Regions from separate parts of the Flavobacterium sp. 22659 genome, predicted to be linked through region 1. Evidence: riboswitches for the same ligand, from Rfam matches in the RefSeq annotation. Region 1 holds a riboswitch; the other holds the start of a gene.
The links. Region 1 has a riboswitch for S-adenosylmethionine ahead of ACTJIW_RS09315 (homocysteine S-methyltransferase family protein). Riboswitches for the same ligand answer to the same signal wherever they lie in the genome.

Region 1 (4,691 bases):
AATGAATGAGATAACCGATTCATTGAAAAATAAGGGATTGTAAGAGTTCCGGAGGAACGTTTCATATTGTAGCGTTGGGTTTCAACCCGATGAAGGAAGGACGTTTCATATTGTAGCGTCGGGTTTTAACCCGATGAACAATGAAATTAAAAAATAAAGAGTAAAAAAGTTTCGGAAAGAAATAAATGATAAAAATCATTGAAAGTACAAGGATTTATTCGTTTCTTTGCGTTATTAAGAATGATTATAAACAACAACATAATGATTAAAACAGATATACTTATAATTGGAGCAGGCCCAACAGGTTTATTTGCCGTATTTGAGGCAGGATTGTTAAAATTAAAATGCCACATTTTAGATGCTCTTCCACAACCAGGAGGACAGCTATCAGAGTTATATCCAAAAAAACCAATTTATGATATTCCTGGATTCCCAGAAGTATTAGCTGGAGATTTAGTTGACGGATTAATGGAGCAAATTAAACAATTTGAACCAGGATTTACTTTGGGAGAGCGTGCTGAAACTGTTGAAAAGCAAGAAGACGGAACTTTCATTGTAACATCAAACAAAGGAACTAAATTTCACGCACCAGTTATTGCAATCGCAGGAGGTTTAGGAAGTTTTGAGCCTCGTAAGCCACTTATCGAAGATATCGAGTTTTATGAAGATAAAGGAGTAAAATACTTCATCAAAAATCCTGAGAAATTCAGAGATAAAAGAGTTGTTATTGCAGGAGGAGGAGATTCAGCATTAGACTGGTCAATTTTCTTAGCAAACGTAGCTTCAGAAGTGACTTTAATCCACAGAAGAAACGAATTCAGAGGAGCTTTAGATTCAGTAGAAAAAGTACAGGAATTAAAATCAGCTGGAAAAATTAAATTAATCACTCCAGCAGAAGTTATCGGAATCAATGGTGCTGAGCATGTTGAGTCATTAGATATCGAAGAAAACGGAGCACACCGTAAAATCGAATGTGATTATTTCATCCCGCTTTTCGGATTAACACCAAAATTAGGTCCAATTGGCGACTGGGGATTAGAAATCGAGAAAAATGCCATTAAAGTAAACAATGCATTAGATTACCAAACTAATATTCCAGGAATCTTCGCTATTGGAGACGTAAATACATACCCAGGAAAATTAAAGTTAATCCTTTGTGGTTTCCACGAAGCAACTTTAATGTGCCAGGCTGCATACGGAATCATCAACCCAGGTAAAAAATATGTATTGAAATATACAACAGTTTCTGGTGTAGACGGTTTCGACGGAACTCGTAAAGAAGCTCCAAAAGCGGTTGTGAAAGCGATTGTTTAATCTGAGATGCTGAGGTTCTAAGGGACTAAGACGCTAAGGTTTTTTTATATAGAAAGCTCAAACTTTTAGTTTGGGTTTTTTTTATTTGTATCTTTCAAGTTTATTAAATTTGATAAAAAAATAAAAAATTTTTGCGCTTAAGTTATTGAAAATGATAAAGTTAATTGTGGAAGAAATCAAATGAAAATATACAGTTTAATTTATATTGTTCTTCTAATTCCTATTTGTTCGTTTGCTCAAGTGAGACCAGAAAAATCAGAAGTTCAGAAAATAATCAGAAACAGTAAGGTAGAAATGAAAAAGGGTAAATTTTCTTTGCCTTCAGATAAATCTTGGAAATTTAACAATGCAGACAGTTTGTATTTTAAACAAGATACACTAAACGCTTTTGTGTATAAATCATCAAAACATAAAAACTTCTGTCAATTAATTGATTGGACATTTTATCGAAATAATGCGTTTATTTTAGGTCAAGAATCAAGCTGTGATGAGCCTTCAACTAGAAAAGTTTTGAAACATCCGAGCGACTATTTTACTCTTGCTGTTTATTCTGTAAAAAATGAAACTATGATTGATATTCTTAGATATGACAAAATGATTGTAGAATCTTTTATAGTAATTGGAATAGAAGAGAATAATGATTATTCGAACATAAAACTCATAAGAAGATTTAACGCAAACTAGTTTAGTTATAATTCCCGTCATATCTCAAAAACAAAGTAAAACCAAAACTCAGTATCTTACTTTTTTTGTGTCTGACAGAAACCTTAGCGCCTTAGCGCCTAAGTCCCTCAGAACCTTAGAAAAAAAACATTTGCAAATCGAAACCCTATTTCATACCTTTGCACTGTTCTTAAAATTATTGTCAGTTATCACGAAAGGCGGAGGGATAGACCCGATGAAACCTTAGCAACCCTTTATCATAAAGAAGGTGCTAAATTCTACTTTATACGACATTTTCCAGTATTAAAGATAGATAACACAAATACATACTCGTATTTCTCAAAACTTTTCCAGACAACATACAATATTTACTGAAATAACTCAGTAAAGGAGCGAATCATTGGCGCATTTTTGCAGTCAATAGTTCCCGCTTTTCGTTGCAATCATTTTGCTTTTTAAAGATAAAAGCAAAATGATTTCCTCTTCAATCGGGGCTAATGAGCCAGCAATAGTGCCCTTTTGGAATTAATGTAAAAAAAATATCCGAAGTAAATCGATAGGTTTAAACTTCATAATTATAATAAAAAAACTTAGCATCTTAGTCCCGATAGCTATCGGGATAGTTTTAGAAGCTAAAAAAAGAAGCCATGGCAATAACAATTCAAGAAGCAATAAAAAAAAATATCCTAATCCTTGATGGAGCAATGGGAACAATGTTGCAACGCTATAATTTCTCAGAAGAAGATTTCAGAGGAGAGCGTTTCAAAGATTTCCCGCATCCGTTAAAAGGTAACAACGATTTACTATCCCTAACACAACCACAAGCAATCCGCGATGTTCATGCGGCTTATTATGAAGCTGGTGCTGATATCGTAGAAACCAATACTTTCTCAGGAACGACAATCGGTATGGCCGATTATCATATGGAAGATTTGGTTTACGAATTAAACTACGAATCGGCAAAAATTGCAAGACAAGTAGCCGATGAGTTTACCGCAAAAAATCCTGACAAACCTCGTTTCGTAGCCGGTTCAATCGGACCGACAAACCGTACAGCAAGTATGTCGCCAGATGTAAACGATCCAGGTTACAGAGCCGTAACGTTTGACGATTTACGAATTGCTTACAAACAACAAGCAGAAGCTTTAATGGATGGAGGATGCGATTTACTTTTAGTAGAAACAATCTTCGATACGCTAAATGCAAAAGCTGCGCTTTTTGCAATCGAAGAAGTAAAAGAAGAACGCAACATCGATATTCCAATCATGGTTTCAGGAACAATTACAGATGCTTCTGGAAGAACACTTTCTGGGCAGACTGTTGAAGCTTTCTTGATTTCAGTTTCGCATATTCCGTTATTAAGTGTAGGATTCAATTGCGCTCTTGGAGCCGATTTGTTGAAACCGTATTTAAAAACATTAGCGCATAACACAAGCTTTAATGTGTCGGCACATCCAAACGCAGGTTTACCAAATGCTTTCGGACAATATGACGAAACACCAGAACAGACTCAGGTATTCATTAAAGAGTATTTAGAAGATAATTTAATCAATATCATCGGAGGTTGTTGCGGAACAACGCCAGATCATATTCGATTAATGGCTGAGGTGGCGAAGGATTATAAACCGAGAGTTGCGCCAACTTTTGAATAATTTAGAAAATTTTGTACAAATAAAAATTATGCTAAAAACAAGTAAAATTCTTTTGATTTTTATTTTACTTAATTTTTGTTCTTGTGATAAATTAGATACAAGAGAACTGATTGTTAAAAATAGTTCTGATAAAATAATATATAGTATTCTATCCGAAAATGATAGTATGAATGATTCAGGCTTTTATTATGAATATCAAGATGATTTTAATGAAAGTAAAAGAGAAGATTATGATGCTCCATTTGTTTTCGAGGAAATCATGAGCGGAAAAATGATTGCTAATAGCGATAGACCGAGATATTGGAATAATTATTTTCAAAGATTAGAAGACAAAAAAGCAAGGTTATTTATAGTAGAAAAGGATAGTGTAGATAAATATGGTTGGAAAACAATATTTGCTAACAATATTTACAGTAAAAAATATTTTATCACTCTTGATAAATTGGATAGCCTTAACTGGCAAATTGAATATAAAGGGGATAATTGAGAGAATCGTGAGAATGAATTTCTTATGAAACTGAATTTGCGTGAGGAATAGAAGCGGTTAGCCCACAGCCTGACGAAGGAAGAGCGAGGACTAATAGCGGATAGCCCGGTCCGAAGGGACACGCCCAAAATAAGATTGAAGAATAAATACATAATCCTAAAATAGTTTTTAGGATTTGAAATATTAGAATGAGATTGCTTCGTTCCTCACAAAGACAAGCAAAAAGTAAATTAAATGTTCCATAGGAACAATGGATTGGTAGAAAATGACAGAAAAAAGAAGAGACCTTGTATTATCAGGATTAGAACCGTTGATTATTACGCCGGAAAGTGTTTTCGTGAATGTTGGTGAGCGTACAAACGTAACAGGTTCAAGAAAATTCTTGAGATTAATCAAGGAAGAGAAATATGACGAGGCGCTTGATATTGCAAGACAACAAGTAGAAGGCGGGGCACAGATCATCGATATTAATATGGATGAAGGAATGCTTGACGGAGTTACTGCAATGACTAAATTTTTGAATTTAATTGCTGCAGAACCAGACATTTCGAGAGTGCCGATTATGATCGACAGTT
Region 2 (4,691 bases), on a different contig from region 1:
TAAAAACCAAAATACCGCAGGTTCCGGGTCCGCCCAAAAATTTATGAGGCGAAAAGAAAATTGCATCTAATTGCTGTTCTGGATCTTTTGGATGCATATCAATTTTGACATACGGTGCCGAAGCTGCAAAATCTACAAAACAAAGTCCGCCGTTTTGGTGCATGATTTTAGCTAATTCATGATAAGGCGTAATAATTCCCGTAACATTCGAACAGCCCGTAAATGAACCTATTTTTAAGCTTCTGTCTGCATATTTTTTGATTTCCTGAGAAAGCACCTTCGGATCGACTAAATTATTTTCATCTGGCGGTAAAATCACAACTTCGGCATTTGTTTCATACCACGAAACCTGATTAGAATGATGCTCCATGTGTGTGATAAAAACGACAGGTCTGTCCTGATCTGATTTTGTTCGCAGAGCCATAATACGCTGCAGTTTCGATAAAGCTGCAGTCATACCGCTTCCGGTTGTTATCAAAACATCTGATTGATTGGCGTTAACCGATTTTTTAATGACATCTCTCGCATACTGATACGCATACGTAGACGTTTTTCCTGTTTGACTTGAAAGTGAATGCGTATTGGCAATCATTGGACCTATTTTGTTGAGCATTATATCTTCGATCGGGATATACAGCCTTCCACTGGCAACCCAGTCAGCATATATCAGATTTTGTTCTCCGTAAACCGATTCGAAAGTATGATCAATTCCTACTGTATTTTCTCTAAACTTAGAAAAGTAACATTCAGACTCTGTTGGTTTTGTTGTTGGCTCAATAGCATTCATTTCCTTTATCATTTTAATTAACTAAATTGTATTTGCATGTGTTTTATTCTTCTTTTTGTCATTTCGACGGAGGAGAAATCACACATGTAACTCGACAAAGATTGACGACTTTCTATATGGATTCTCTAGTGTGATTCCTCGTTCCTCGGAATGACAAGATTGCGTATTTCTTTATCAAATTTTACTTTCTAAAAGTCTTTTTAATGTAGATTGTAATTCTTCTCCGTGCAGATTTTTTGCAACGATTATTCCTTTAGAATCTACTAAATAGTTTCCCGGAATAGCTCTTACACCGTACAATTTGGCAACGGCACTGTTCCAGAAAAGTAAATCAGAAACATGTGTCCAGGTTAAATTATCGTCCTGAATTCCTTTAATCCAGTTTTCTTTCTTTTTATCTAATGAGATTCCCACAATATTGAATCCTTTGTCATGAAATTCTTTGTAAGCGGCTACGATATTTGGATTTTCTCTTCGGCATGGACCGCACCATGAAGCCCAAAAATCGACTAAAGTGTAACCTTTTAAATTATCATAGAGACGAACTGGCTTTCCGTTAGGATCATTGGCTGTAAAATCTGGGGCTTTTTTACCTACTGCTAATCCGTCTAAAACAACAGCCAGTTCTTTTAATTCTTTCACGTAAGTGGTATTTTGAAGACTTTTATCCAGCAGGGCAATATTTTGTGTAATCTGCTCAGGTGTTAATCTGTACGACCAATTTCTGTATAAGACATAAGCAGAAACAATAGATTTTGGATGTTCAGTTATAAATTTGCTGATTTCTGGATCTTTGCTCTTTTTATAGGTTTCGAATAAATCCTGAGAAGCTGAACCCTCAACGACAGAAGCAGTATAATATTTCTTCGGACTCAGCTTTACTGTAATTGGTTCTTTTTCAAGGAAAACATACAAAGGCGAACTTTCTGTGTTTACACTTAATCCGTATAATTCAGGCGTTTTTACTTTTGTTTTAAAACTAAAATTTCCGTCTTTTACTTTTACTGAATCTATTGTGGTAAACATTTTATTGTGAAATTTCTGTAAGTAAACGTATTGTGCAACGGTATCGACAACAGTTCCTTTTAATTGTAAATTACTTTCCTGAGCCTGAGTTTGAACAGCTCCAAGAAACAAAGCAAAACCTAATAGTATTTTTTTCATTTTATTTTTAGTTTTTAGATTAGACAAAAGGGTTTCAGGCCGATGAAAAAACCATCAGCAGATTGTATTTTAAAAAGAAGGTTTAAGAGAGAATTCGTGTTTTTACATTCGAAAAACGGCCAGACTATTTTCTTCTAAAATTATATTCAAAAGCTCATAACCGGCGTATAAAATTGATTCTGTTTTCATTTTAATAAATTTTAATGGATGAACTTATTCAGATTTTGAGGAAATCTTTCTTATCTGCCCGCTTATAGCGGAAGGATTTAGCACCTTATTCGGCAACAGGTTGCTAAGACTTCATTGGGCCTATTCCCTCAGTCTTTCTGGATAAGTATCATTATATAATTTTTCTGTGATACAAATATATACTAATTCTACCAAATTAGTCAAGTATAAAATAAGTTTTTTTCATTTTTATTAAAAAAGTGTTATTCAACAAAATATAAATCACTGTATTTAAACTAATTATACCAAAATATAAATTTAAAAGATGCATCAATTTTATAATGGAAATTCATACATCAATCCCAATATGATTGATTAGCTTGTTTTTATAAGACATAAAAAAAACTCATTTCGGTTATGAAATGAGTTTGTATTTAGAATTATGATTTTAATCCATCAAAATAAGCTGTAGTTTCTTCAATCAAAGCATTCATCAAAACAGAAGCTTTAGTATGTTTTAAAATTGGAGAAATCTGACCGCCCCAAAATAATATCATATCCCATTTTTGTTTATCAAGCGCTGCTTTTCGCAGTGGAGCAATAAAAGTAGTCTGTAATGGAAAAGGCAGAATATCTGATTCTTTTCCCATTATATCTTTAGCAAGCCGGCTTGTAATCCCGCGTCCGAGTCTTCCTGTGTAAGCGCGTGAAAGTGTGGTGTATTTTGCAGCATCAGAAAACAGCATTTCTCTGTGAATTGGCAGTGCATTAGATTCGTTTGTAGCTAAAAAAGCGGTTCCTATCTGGGCAGCACTTGCTCCTAAAGTTAAAGCTGCTGCAATTCCTTTTCCATCAGCAATGCCGCCGGCTGCAATTATGGGTGTTTTTATTTTTTCGCGCATTAACTGCAATAGAACAAAAGTTCCGGTTAAAGAAGCTTCAGATTTATCTAAAAAAGAAGGACGATGTCCGCCTGCTTCAAAACCAGAAGCAATAATCATATCAACGCCTTTGCTGTCCAGAAAAACAGCTTCATCGAGAGTTGTTGCTGCTCCAACCGTTACAATTCCTGATCTTCGGCATTGTTCTAAAACATCATCTGAGGGAACGCCAAACATAAAACTGAAAACTTTTGGCTTAACGTCTAAAATAACCTGCAGCTGATTTTCAAATCTAGATTGAAATGGAGCTGGTTTTTCCGGAAGTGCGATTCCAGCTTCATCATAATACGGTTTAAAAACGGCTTTTGTTTTCTCAAACTGTTCATCGGTTAAACCGCCTTCGGGAATATCATGGTCTGAAACCAAAAGATTGATATTATAGGGTTTATTTGTGGCTGCTTTTAACTGTTTATCAATGTCGAAAATTTCCTGCGGACTCATTGTATAAGCTCCATAACCGCCTAATCCGCCTGCATTAGAAACTGCAGCTGTTAATTCTACACTTGATAAATTGCCTCCAAAAGGGCCTTGTAAAATTGGATAATCAATTCCTAAAAGTTCTTTAGCTTTTGTATTGTACCACATTGCTTCAAGATTTAAATTATCTGCTGGTATCAGTCAGCATTTTGTTAACAATCAGCCATCGGCCGTTAATGTTATGGAAAGATAAAAAATCCCGATAATTAAAGTCATACATTTTAACATTTAATTCGGCTACAGCAATAGAATTTACAACGCTTATATGCAGAATTTCTCCTTTAAACGGCTTACCGGAATCCTTTGGACTTTGTCGGTTTTTAACACCATCCAGATACAAATCGACTGTTTTAAAATAAGGCTGTCCTTTTACATCCCCAAACAGGAATGTTCCGGGTTGAAAAACACTTCCTAAAAGTATTTCATCACCTTCATAAATACCTTTAAAATAATAATTTTCTATGGCATCTGTAATAGCCTGAATTTCTATTTGATTTTCCATTTTAATTGTATTTTGAGCTTTTATGCCCTGAAAATTCCAGAGCATAAAAGCAGTTAATAAAATCGTTTTCATTTAATTTAAATTGTGTCCTGCACCTTTTCCGCCGTCAACATTAATAATGGCTCCGGTAATAAAATTACTTTTGGCAACAGTGTAAACCATTTCAGAAACATCATCGGTCTCTCCTACTCTGTTTAATAAATGCAGTCCGGCACTCTGATCAGCATTGTCACCATGCATTGGCGTACGAATTACACCCGGAGCAACAGTATTGACACGAATATTTTGTTTTCCAAATTCGGCCGCTAACTGAATCGTCAAGGCATGAATTGCTCCTTTACTTGAAATAGGTGCCGAAGCGGGCCATCCGCCTAAACCATGATTTACCAATGGCGTTCCGATATTAATTACTACGCCTCCCTGCTGTTTAAGCATTTGCGGAATAACAGATTGAGTTGTGAAATAAGTTCCTTTTAAATTGGTTTTTAGAAAGGTATCTAAATACGCCTCGTCTACTTCTAAAAATGGTTTACTGGCAAAAATTCCGGCATTATTGATTAATACATCTACAGAACCAAATTTTTCTAAAGCAATTTTAACCAGTTGTTCTCCTGTTTTTTTATCGCTTACATCTCCGGCAAATTTTGCCAGA

Region 2: linked by a shared signal. The riboswitch ahead of ACTJIW_RS02390 (redoxin domain-containing protein) and the one ahead of ACTJIW_RS09315 (homocysteine S-methyltransferase family protein) in region 1 are both predicted to bind S-adenosylmethionine.

Annotation. Positions count from the first base shown of each region.
Region 1 covers NZ_JBQEMU010000007.1:28,775-33,465, forward strand. Annotated here, with positions in the region: gene ACTJIW_RS09300 (precorrin-2 dehydrogenase/sirohydrochlorin ferrochelatase family protein) at 1-43, shown strand, start outside; gene ACTJIW_RS09305 (NAD(P)/FAD-dependent oxidoreductase) at 262-1,314, shown strand; gene ACTJIW_RS09310 (hypothetical protein) at 1,495-1,998, shown strand; SAM riboswitch class I at 2,181-2,297, shown strand; gene ACTJIW_RS09315 (homocysteine S-methyltransferase family protein) at 2,625-3,629, shown strand; gene ACTJIW_RS09320 (hypothetical protein) at 3,658-4,116, shown strand; gene metH (methionine synthase) at 4,382-4,691, shown strand, end outside.
Region 2 covers NZ_JBQEMU010000002.1:38,567-43,257, forward strand. Annotated here, with positions in the region: gene ACTJIW_RS02385 (aminotransferase class V-fold PLP-dependent enzyme) at 1-787, opposite strand, end outside; gene ACTJIW_RS02390 (redoxin domain-containing protein) at 962-1,951, opposite strand; SAM riboswitch class I at 2,188-2,288, opposite strand; gene ACTJIW_RS02395 (NAD(P)H-dependent flavin oxidoreductase) at 2,560-3,645, opposite strand; gene ACTJIW_RS02400 (nuclear transport factor 2 family protein) at 3,662-4,111, opposite strand; gene ACTJIW_RS02405 (SDR family NAD(P)-dependent oxidoreductase) at 4,112-4,691, opposite strand, start outside.